2 regions of the Komagataeibacter oboediens genome follow, and region 2 is predicted to be linked to the other one. Evidence: predicted binding sites of a transcription regulator. Region 2 holds the regulator's gene; the other holds the start of a gene.
The links. The regulator HrcA, encoded in region 2, represses chaperone genes, less so after heat shock. The targets are predictions, from matches to a motif close to GTTNGCACTCNCNNNNNGNGAGTGCNAAC.
Positions count from the first base shown of each region.

Region 1 (5,700 bases), on a different contig from region 2:
GGCACGCCGCTTCCCATGCCAGCTTGCCGCCCCAGCAGAACCCGACAATGCCTTTTTTCTCTGCCGGAAGCATGTCCGCCGCCGCGACAAGATCCTTCAGCGTGTCGTCCTGCGCAATCTGGCTGCGCAGGGTCAGGCCTTCCTGCATGCCGGTGCCGTCATAGGGCAGGATGGTGTTGCGCCTGACGCGGTCAAACAGGGCAGGGGCAATGGCCTGATACCCTTCCGCCGCAAATGAATCACATACGGACCGGATATAGGGCGTTACCCCGAAGATTTCCTGTACCACCACAACGCAGCGCGCGGCATCCGGCCGACCGGCCCGGTAGGCGGAAAATGTGTGCCCGTCCGCCGCTGTAACGGTGATGTCTGCGCCCATGGCTTTTACTCCATTCATTCCTTCGTTGCCCGTCACACAATGATGCGGGGACCCCATGCGTCAATATGAAACCCGCGTGAGGAGACAGTTTATAAGAATTTTCCCCTGTCCTGCCGACCGGCCTGCCGTGCGCATATGGCCTGATCTGCTGGTGGTTTCCTGCTGTCAGGCGGGCATGCACCGGGGAGCCCTGCATTCATGCCTCTGGCCCGTTCGGAATGGACGGGCCCCGCGTGGCGGGAATGGTGTTCATGGAGAAGACAGGGGGTATGTGACCCGGCAATATCGCGGTCGCGTGCACTACAGGGCAGTGAAGGCATCTGGCGAAACGCATGGGATAGCTGCCTTACCTGATCGCCGGTCCGGCGTGGGCGGCCTGTTCATTCAACGGAAAGTAAACAGGTGGTTGCCCATCAATACATGAAAGGGGAGGCATTCCCGGAATGCCTCCCCTTTCATCAGGCTACGCAAGGCGCAGGCGGAATCAGGCCTGCATGCGCGACATATGGGCATCGCCTGCAGGGGCGTCGTCATTTTCTGCGCCAGCCTGATCCCAGTACTGCCCGTTCGCATGCTGCAGGGTCAGCGTCAGGGTAACCTGGCCCTTGCAGTTCGCCCATAACTCGGGGGGCAGGTGCAGGTCACCGCGGGTCCAGCGCCATGCCACGTTGTCAGCCGCTTCGCCTTCATGGAACTGGTTTTCAAGGTTGGCATGATCCAGTGCGATGTCCGCTTCATGACCCAGTCCGTCGGCAATGTGCAGACCAGACAGGGACAGGCCGAGCGTACGGGTGTCGGAACAGCTTTCCCATTCGGCAGGACGGAACGTACGGCTGCGGAGATGCACGTTCTGTGCTGTCGCCGGGAAGGTGAAGCAGGCCTGATCGCCATTCATCACGGCCTCGACCCGCCTGCCATCCACAGTCAGGTGCATGTTGGAACGGCTTGAAACCTGCCAGCCCAGACCCCGTGCCCGGGCGACAAGGCGTGCACGGATGGCGTCGATGACCGGCCCGTCTTCAACCAGCGGACGGGCATAATCCGACACGGACGCAGCCGGACGCAGGGCAGGGACATTCAGCCCGAGCGCCGCGCGGTTGCCCACGTCCAGATAGCTTTCACTGGGCAGGTTGTTCGACAGCAGCACGTCATGGCTGTCCAGTTCCACATGCCAGTAGGTCACGCTGTCACGTGGTTCCTGGCGGATCGTCGCGCCATTGACCAGACGGATGGCCTGGGTGAACACTGCGTCCATGACGGTCACGGCAATGGCGTGACCGGGGGAGACGACCAGATCCCGGTCGGGTACGTTGGTCGCGAAGGCATGCGCCGCGATGCGTACCGGCCACAGGTTCCGTGCCCGTGCGCAGTCCTGCGATGGCAGGTTGGTGACATGCAGGTTGCCGATCCAGCGTACCGGCCGGATCTGCCCGCTGGATGTCAGCACCATGTCCCCGAATTTCAGATCCTCGACCGTGACATCCCCATCGGGCGTGCGGATGAAGGTGCCGGTTACGAAGCAGGCGGTATCGATCGGTGCAAAGGAATTGCCGTTGCTGACAAGATCCTGAGAGGACGGAATGTCATTGACAGCCGTATATGTCGTGGACGTGGTTTCAATGTACTCCCCTTCGCCGCCTACTACGCCCTCATCATAGGTCTGACCATTATATGTGTCGGTTATTGTCTGCTCGGGCACGTAGAAGATGGTGCCGGTCCCGTCCGCCGTCGTGTACGGGGTCTGTTGCAGCAGCATGCTTTCCTTGCCACCATCGTCGCCCGTTGTTGTGGCTTCGACCAGGCCGGTATTCGTTGTGCCATTATAATCGCTGTTCAGCGATATCGTATTATCGCCAGCCATCCCTGCATCGGCCTGCATGATATCGGAGCTGGAAGGCGCGTAATTTTCGTCTGCAATCGAAACAGGATCGAACGTGTTGCCGTTCAGGGTGCCTTCAAAAATCTGACTGTTTTGAACGGTAACCTGCGCGCTATCATCATCCGGATGACTGGAATCTATCTGGGGCTGACTTTCATGATAGGTAGCGCTTTGGTAGTCCTTGTATTCATTTGCCAGTGAAGCAGGGGTTTCATGGTGCTGCTACGACAGGGCATCAGAACCGGCTGCATGCGTGCATTCCATTCGGGGCGGGGCGGTTGCCCTGTGACCGGGATGCGGCGTAATCGGCCTGCTGCCGAGTGATGGTCACCGGAAGGCAGGATACCCCATCAAGGCTACGGTTACGGGCATTCCGACAGTGGGCTGGCAGACATCGGAAAAGGCGTCGGGCACGCAGGCTGTTCCTGTCTGGCGGAAGGAATCGGCAGCCCCGCCATCATGCGCTGGGGTGAAGGCTGGGCTGCCGCTTTTGGCGGGGTCGGCTGATGTTGAATAACTATCTGATATAAAACAATAAAAATGGGGCGTCATTCTTTGTGGCCCCTGGGGCGCGAATTATGCGCGCCCGGCTCCGTCGCGCTTCTTGACACCTGTCGGGGGGCTTCCTATCTGCTTCTTAGCACTCTCATGAGGGGAGTGCTAACGCGATGCGGCCTGGCGCGCGCGCCAACCGGTGGCGTTGCTTGATTCAAGGGCGTTACCTTTTAAGAGATTTGGAGCGATCCATGACGAAATTTCGTCCCCTGCATGACCGTGTGGTCGTCCGTCGCCTCAAGAGCGAGGAAAAAACAGCAGGTGGTATCATCATCCCTGAGACTGCCAAGGAAAAGCCGATGGAAGGCGAGGTGATCTCGGTGGGCGCAGGTGCCCGTAACGAGCAGGGCCAGATCGTGCCCCTCGACGTGAAGGCGGGTGACCGCGTCCTGTTCGGCAAGTGGTCGGGCACGGAAGTGACGATCGACGGTGAAGAACTGCTGATCATGAAGGAAAGCGACATCATGGGCGTGGTCGGCTGATCCACCCGGTGCTTTCCTGACCGAGTAAACCTTTAGAACTTTCCATATCGGAGAAGAAGAAAATGGCAGCCAAGGACGTAAAGTTCGGCGGTGAAGCCCGCCAGCGCATGCTGCGTGGCGTGGACATTCTTGCAGACGCGGTAAAGGTGACGCTGGGCCCGAAGGGTCGTAACGTTGTCCTGGACAAGAGCTTCGGCGCACCGCGCATCACGAAGGACGGTGTCTCCGTCGCCAAGGAAATCGAACTGGCCGACAAGTTCGAGAACATGGGCGCGCAGATGGTCCGTGAGGTCGCATCCAAGACCAACGACATCGCGGGCGACGGCACCACCACCGCAACCGTGCTGGCGCAGGCCATCGTGCGTGAAGGTGCCAAGGCGGTTGCCGCAGGCATGAACCCGATGGACCTCAAGCGCGGCATCGACAAGGCGGTTGGCGTTGTCGTTGAAGAGCTGAAGAAGAACGCAAAGAAGATCACGACCCCGGCCGAAACGGCACAGGTCGGCACGATTTCCGCCAATGGCGAAAAGGAAATCGGCGAGATGATCTCGCAGGCCATGCAGAAGGTCGGCTCCGAAGGCGTCATCACGGTGGAAGAGGCCAAGGGCCTGCACACCGAGCTGGACGTGGTCGAGGGCATGCAGTTCGACCGTGGCTACATCTCCCCGTATTTCGTGACGAATGCGGAAAAGATGACTGTCGATCTGGACAGCCCCTACATCCTGATCCACGAAAAGAAGCTGTCTTCGCTGCAGCCGATCCTGCCGCTGCTGGAAGCCGTCGTGCAGTCCGGCCGCCCGCTGCTGATCATTGCGGAAGACGTTGATGGCGAAGCGCTGGCGACCCTGGTGGTCAACAAGCTGCGTGGTGGCCTGAAGATCGCCGCCGTCAAGGCGCCGGGCTTCGGTGACCGTCGCAAGGCCATGCTGGAAGACATCGCGATCCTGACCGGTGGCCAAGTCATCAGCGAAGACCTCGGCATCAAGCTCGAGAGCGTGACGCTCGACATGCTGGGCACCGCGAAGAAGGTGCACATCGACAAGGAAAACACCACCATTGTCGAAGGTGCGGGCAGCACGGATGGCATCAAGGGCCGTTGCGCCCAGATCCGCGCGCAGATCGAGGAAACCACCTCGGACTACGACCGTGAAAAGCTGCAGGAACGTCTGGCGAAGCTGGCTGGCGGCGTTGCCGTGATCCGCGTCGGTGGCTCCACCGAGATCGAGGTGAAGGAACGCAAGGACCGCGTTGACGACGCCCTGCACGCGACCCGTGCGGCGGTTGAGGAAGGCATTGTCCCCGGCGGCGGCACGGCGCTTGCCCGCGCATCGACCAAGCTGGGTGGCCTGCACTTCCATAACGATGACCAGCGCGTCGGTGCGGACATCATCCGCAAGGCTCTGCAGGCTCCGCTGCGCCAGATCGCCCACAACGCGGGTGAAGATGGTGCGGTCATTGCCGGCAAGGTTCTGGAAAACGATACCTACACCTTCGGTTTCGATGCCCAGATCGGTGATTACAAGGACCTGGTGGACGCCGGTATCATCGACCCGATGAAGGTTGTCCGCACGGCGCTGCAGGATGCGGCATCGGTTGCCGGCCTGCTGATCACCACCGAAGCGATGGTGGCCGAGCGCCCGGAAAAGAAGGCCCCTGCAATGCCGGAAGGTGGCATGGGCGGAATGGGCGGCATGGGTGGCATGGACTTCTAAGTCCGGCCTCCGGCTACCCCGGAGGGACGGGGATGGCGGGTTCGCCCGCTGTCCCTTTTCCATCCGGACCGTTGAAGAAAGCGGGTGTGACTTCGGTCACGCCCGCTTTTTTTATGGGCCGGATTTCACGGGGCCGCCTGTTTGCGGGCTGCGATCAGCAGGAAGGTCGGCCGGTCCCGTTCGGGTGCCCAGTCGGGGTGGGCGGCAAGGTCTTGGTCGGTCGGACTCCATTCCTCCACATGCGTCACGGTAAAGCCCGTGTCGATCAGCGCGTTGATCAGGGTACCCAGCGTGCGGTGCTGCTTGATGACGCCGGGCGCCAGCCAGTCCGTGCTGCGCGGGCCTTCCTTCTGGTAGTCATTGAGGGGCCAGATCCGCGCGCCCGTCGCGTCCTGCGCCCAGTCGGGATGGGACGGGGCGGTGTAGATCGGGTGCTCGGTGGAAAACACGAAATGGCCGTCCGGTAGCAGGCTGTCATGAATGGTCTGCAACAGCGCGGCCAGATCGCTGACATAGTGCAGCGCCAGCGAACTGTAGGCCAGGTCAAACGCAGCCGGGGGCAGTTCCAGCGTTTCCAGATCCTGCCGGACATAGGTAATGGCCGCGTCATGACCGAAGCCGCGGGCACGGGCCAGCATGTTTTCCGACAGGTCTATCCCCAGTATGGACCGGGCATGGCGCGCGCTGGCCCAG
Region 1 covers NZ_JABLUU010000001.1:102,404-108,103, reverse strand. Annotated here, with positions in the region: gene HNO79_RS00480 (dienelactone hydrolase family protein) at 1-379, opposite strand, end outside; gene HNO79_RS00475 (Hint domain-containing protein) at 864-2,240, opposite strand; gene groES (co-chaperone GroES) at 3,005-3,295, shown strand; gene groL (chaperonin GroEL) at 3,358-5,007, shown strand; gene HNO79_RS00460 (class I SAM-dependent methyltransferase) at 5,133-5,700, opposite strand, start outside.
Region 1: groES (co-chaperone GroES) is a predicted target of HrcA. The motif match lies at 2,895-2,923, and genes of this name have one in related genera.

Region 2 (5,700 bases):
TGCCTTCGGCCTTGATGACACGCCGATCATCATGGCTGGCGGCGTATGGTGGCTGGAGGAATGGCAGGACTGGATCGACAACCCCGAACTCGGGCCGATCGCATTCCAGTTCGGTACCCGTCCGCTGCTGACGCGTGAAAGCCCGATCCCCGATGCGTGGAAGCGGCGCCTGCTGACGCTGAAGAAAGGGGATGTGTTCCTCAATCGTTTCTCCCCCACCGGCTTCTATTCGTCCGCGGTGAACAATTCGTTTCTGCGTGAACTGCGTGGCCGTGCGGAGCGGCAGGTGCCCTTCTCCCCCGAAGTACTGGGCGAACACACGGCGGCGCTGGCCATCGGTGCGCGTGGGCGGCAGGTTTTTGTCACCCCTGCGGACGAGCAGCGCGCGCGGTTGTGGATGGAAGAAGGCCATACCGAGGCCATGCGTACGCCGGATAACACGCTGGTGTTCGTGTCCCCTGAGAAGGCGCGTGAGATCCTGGCCGATCAGGGGGCCTGCATGGGCTGCCTGTCGGAATGCCGCTTTTCCAACTGGTCCCAGAAGCCGCCCGCCTATTCCAACGGGCACAAGGCGGACCCGCGGTCCTACTGCATCCAGAAAACGCTGCAGGCAGCGGCCCATGCACACGGGCCGGATCAGGATGCGGTGATTGACCACAACCTCATGTTCGGTGGTACGAACGCCTGGCGTTTCGCGACCGATCCGTTCTATGCCAATGGTTTCGTGCCTACCGTGGCGCAACTGCTGGAGCGGATCATGACCGGGCGGTAAGCCGGTCATGAAACCCGTGCAAAAGGCCGCCTCCCGTAAGGGAGGCGGCCTTTTGCATGACGAAAGGGAATAAAAGTTTTTGGGTGCCGCCTTTTTTTTAAAAGGCGGCGTTCTTCGAAGCTTTCTGAAAAAAAGCTTCGTCAGAAACCTGCCCTTTATTCTGTTGTGGGCAGACAGGTATCGCGAAACAACGCGAAAGCCAGCGCGCGGTGGCTTATGGTGTTCTTTTCAACATCACTCATGTCGGCAAAACTGCGGGTGCCGCTGCCGGGGGCGAAGATGGGGTCATAGCCGTGGCCATTTTCGCCATGTGGCGGCCAGATGACATGCCCGTCAATCCGCCTTTCGAAAGTCTCGGTCCGGCCATCGGGCCATGCGATGCACAGGACGGAAATGAACCACGCGCTGCGGTCGGGGTTGTCGCCAATCTGGTCATGGATGCGGCGCATGGCGTCGGGATAATCCTTTTTCGGACCAGCCCAGCGGGCCGAGAAAATGCCGGGACCGCCATTGAGTGCCGCGACGCAGAACCCCGAATCATCGGCCAGCGCGGGCAGGTTGGCTGCCTTTGCTGCCGCAAGGGCCTTGATGGCGGCATTGCCGGCAAAGCTTGTGGCCGTTTCCTCCGGTTCGGGCAGGGACAGGTCGCCTGCCGATACGACACGGATGCCATATCCCGCCAGAAGAGCCGCGAATTCTGCGATCTTGCCCCGGTTATGGGTCGCCAGCACCAGCGTGTCGCCACGGTTCAGACGGGTAGGGAGCGCGTTCATGCCTTCAGTGCCTCTTCCACAATGGCGGTCTGGATACGGAACAGTTCAGCCGTGCCGGTGCGGGCAAGCCGCATGAGGGTGTTGAACTGGGCTTCGGTAAAGGGATCCTTTTCCGCCGTGCCCTGTATTTCCACAATGCCGCCATCGGCGGTCAGGACAAAATTGGCATCGGCGCTGGCGGCGCTGTCCTCCCGGTAATCAAGGTCAAGAACCGGGCCGTCATCCGTCAGCCCGCATGAGATGGCCGCGACCTGCCCCTTGATCGGCAGGGCGGGCAGGGTGCCCGCGCGTACCAGTTTTTCCAGCGCCAGGCGCAGCGCCACCCATGCCCCGGTAATGGCGGCGCAGCGCGTGCCGCCATCGGCGTTCAGCACGTCGCAGTCCACCGTGACCGAGATTTCCCCCAGTGCCTTCAGGTCCACCACCGCGCGCAGCGCGCGGGCGATCAGGCGCTGGATCTCCTGCGTGCGGCCGGTCTGCTTTCCCTTTGCCGCCTCGCGCTGGCCCCGGCTGTGGGTGGCGCGTGGCAGCATGCCGTATTCCGCCGTGACCCAGCCCTGACCCTTGCCACGCAGGAAGGAGGGCACGCGGGTTTCGACCGTGGCGGCGCACAGGACCTCGGTCCCGCCCATGCGGATCAGGGCGGACCCTTCGGCATGGCGGGCGAAACCGGGCTGGATGAAAACGGGACGCAGGGCGTCAATGGCACGGCCGGATGGGCGCATGGGCGTAAAACTCCGCAAGGTGATGGTGCGGCATAGCCTGCAATCCGCCCCTGTTTCCAGTCCCGCGTGGGCATGACGGGACAGGATCTGCTAGGATAAGGACGCGGATGGTCCGCATGGTGAATGGATACGTGCAATACGGGAGGCATGGCGATGGAAACACGACCACTGGTATCACAGCCAGCGCTGCTGTCCGGTCTTGATGCGCGTTCTGCCGCGATTCTGCGTGAGATCGTGGAGCAGTATGTCGAAACGGGTGAGCCGATGGGCTCACGCACCCTGTCGCAGCGCCTGCCGCTGTCACTGTCACCGGCCACGATTCGCAATGTGATGGCGGACCTGACCGATGCGGGGCTGCTGTTTTCGCCGCATACATCGGCGGGACGCCTGCCCACGGAAAAGGGCGTGCGGCTGTTCGTGGATGGCCTGCTGCAGTTTGGCAGCCTGAGCGAGGACGAACGCAAGAGCATCGCGGGCATGCTGGATGTAAAGGGCCGTTCGCTGGAGGACATGCTGGCCAAGGCGTCGTCCATGCTGTCGGGCCTGTCATCCGCGGCGGGGCTGGTCATGGCCCCAAAAAGCGATGGCACCACGATCAAGCATATCGAATTCGTGGCCCTTGGCCCGGGGCGCGCGCTGGTCATTCTGGTCAGTGCGGACGGGCAGGTGGAAAACCGCGTGATCGAGACACCGCCCGGCCTGCCGCCTTCGGCTCTGGTCGAGGCGGGGAATTACCTCAATGCCCACCTGTCGGGCCAGACGCTGGACCGCCTGCGCGAGACGGTCAGCACCGACATGACCGCCAACCGCAACGAACTCGACCACCTGACGGCGGAAGTGGTGGCCAGCGGGCTGGCCACATGGAGCGACGCCGATGAACGCGGCGGTACCCTGTTCATACGCGGGCAGGGCCGCCTGCTGGCCGATGTGACCGAAATCGAGCGCCTGACCACCATCCAGATGCTGTTCGAGCGGCTGGAGACACAAGAAACCATGCTGCGTCTGCTGGATCTTGCGCGTGAATCCGAAGGAGTGCGGATTTTCATTGGGGCCGAAAGCGGGCTGTTCGGCATGGCGGGCATGTCGGTGGTTGTTGCCCCGGCGCGTACGGATTCCAACCGCATCGTGGGGGCGATTGGCGTGATCGGGCCGACGCGCATCAATTACGCCCGCATCATTCCCGTGGTGGACTACACCGCGCGGGTGATCGGCCGCATGCTGGGCTGAACTGCGGCGGTTTCATGCAACCGGACTCGCGGGGGTGGCCTTATGCTGGGCAGACAGCAACCGCACGTCCTGATCACGATGATCCCGGCGTGCCCGCACCATGCAAGGAGAATGGCATGTTTACACCCGATGCAAGGCAGTCCGGATCGTTCATGATTGGAGGCGACCTGGAGGTCACGCGGCTGGGCTTCGGGGCCATGCGCATTACGGGACCGGGCATATGGGGCGAACCCGCCGACCGCGATGCGGCACTCGCCACCCTTCGCCGCCTGCCCGAACTGGGTATCAACTTTGTCGATACGGCGGATGCCTATGGCCCGTTTGTCAGCGAGGATCTGATCCGCGAGGCGCTGCATCCCTACCCGGACACCATCATCGCCACCAAGGGCGGCCATACGCGCCATGGCCCCAATATCTGGAAGCCGGTGGGCAATCCCGATTACCTGCGGCAGTGCGTTCTGATGAGCATGCGCAGGCTGGGCGTCGAGCGCATCGACCTGTGGCAGCTGCACCGTGTGGGAGCCGACTGCACGCCCGAACAGCAGTTCGAGGCCATCGCCGCCATGCGCGCGCAGGGGCTGATCCGTCATGTCGGCCTGTCCGAAGTGACGGTCGAGATGATCGAGCGTGCGCGGCTGTATTTTCCGGTGGCGACCGTCCAGAACCGCTTCAACCTCGTCAATCGTTATTCCGAGGATGTGCTGGATTACTGCACGAAGGAAAACATCGGCTTCATTCCGTGGGCACCGCTGGCGGCAGGCAGCCTGACGAAGGGGGACACGCTGCTGACCCGGCTGGCGGGCGAGAAGGGCGTGCAGCCCGGCCAGATCGCGCTGGCGTGGCTGCTGCGCCGTGCGCCGGTCATGCTGCCCATTCCCGGCACCAGCAACCCCGCGCATGTGGCCGATAACGCCGCCGCCGCCGCGATTGAGCTGAGCGATGAGGAATTCCGGCAGCTTGATAACGACGGCCGCGCGGAATGGGCCCGCCAGAACGGCGCATAAGGCACCAGCACGGCCACGGGGCGGCGGATCGGGGGCGACGGCGGCGCGGGACAATGCTAGACAGGGGACCTCGACACAGAACGGCCCCTTTCTTTCCCTATTGGATACCGGATGACGCTTGCTGACGGATCAGGCCGCGATGGCCGGATTGATGGACCCTCACGCCCCGATGCCGGTGGCCCGCGCCGGCCACGCTACCGCATGGTGCGCTGGCTTGCGGGCAGCACGCTTGCTGTCCTGCTGCTTGGCGGTGGGGCTGCGGGCCTTGTGGCATGGGGGGAATATGAACGCCTGAGCGAAGGCCTGCCCACGGTTGACGGCCTGCGCACCTACCAGCCGCCGGTGATGAGCCGCCTGTATTCCGGCGAAGATCAGGTCATGGCCGAACTGGCGGCGGAACGGCGCATATTCGTGCCCTACAGCGCGATACCCGAGCGCGTGCGCAGCGCCTTCCTTGCGGCCGAGGACCAGAAATTCTTCACCCATGGTGGTGTTGATCCGCTGGCCATCATGCGTGCGGGGCTGACCGACATGATGATGCACGGGACGAAGCACCGTCCCATCGGGGCATCGACCATTACGCAGCAGGTCGCGCGGATCATGCTGCTGGGGTCCAATGCGGTGTCCATCGACCGCAAGATCAAGGAAGCGCTGCTGGCCATGCGGCTGGAGCAGACGCTGAGCAAGGAACAGATCCTTGAGATCTACCTGAACGAAATCTACCTGGGCGAAGGGGCCTACGGCATCGGGGCAGCGGCCCAGACCTATTTCAACAAGCCACTGGACCAGCTGGATAATGCCGAGGCCGCCTTCCTTGGCGCGCTGCCCAAGTCGCCCACCAACTACAACCCCCACCGCTTCGTGCAGGCGGCGACCAACCGGCGCAACTGGGTGCTGGACCGCATGGCGGACCTGAAGGTCATTACGCCCGAAGAGGCGCGTGAGGCCCAGCAGGAACCCCTGGTTCCCGCCAACTTCACCCGTCCCGGGCCGGTTCCCGGTTCCGAATGGTTTGCTGAGGAAGTGCGCCGTGAACTGATCGAACGCTACGGCATCGGCACCACCATGGAAGGGGGGCTGTCGGTTCATACCTCGCTCGATTCCCACCTGCAGCAGGTGGCCACCACCGCCCTGCGTGACGGGTTGCTGCGCTATGACCGTGCGCATGGCGGCTGGCGTGGCGCGTTCACCCATATCGA
Region 2 covers NZ_JABLUU010000002.1:138,864-144,563, reverse strand. Annotated here, with positions in the region: gene HNO79_RS02600 (NAD(P)H-dependent flavin oxidoreductase) at 1-772, shown strand, start outside; gene rdgB (RdgB/HAM1 family non-canonical purine NTP pyrophosphatase) at 928-1,545, opposite strand; gene rph (ribonuclease PH) at 1,542-2,270, opposite strand; gene hrcA (heat-inducible transcriptional repressor HrcA) at 2,418-3,497, shown strand; gene HNO79_RS02580 (aldo/keto reductase) at 3,614-4,501, shown strand; gene HNO79_RS02575 (penicillin-binding protein 1A) at 4,613-5,700, shown strand, end outside.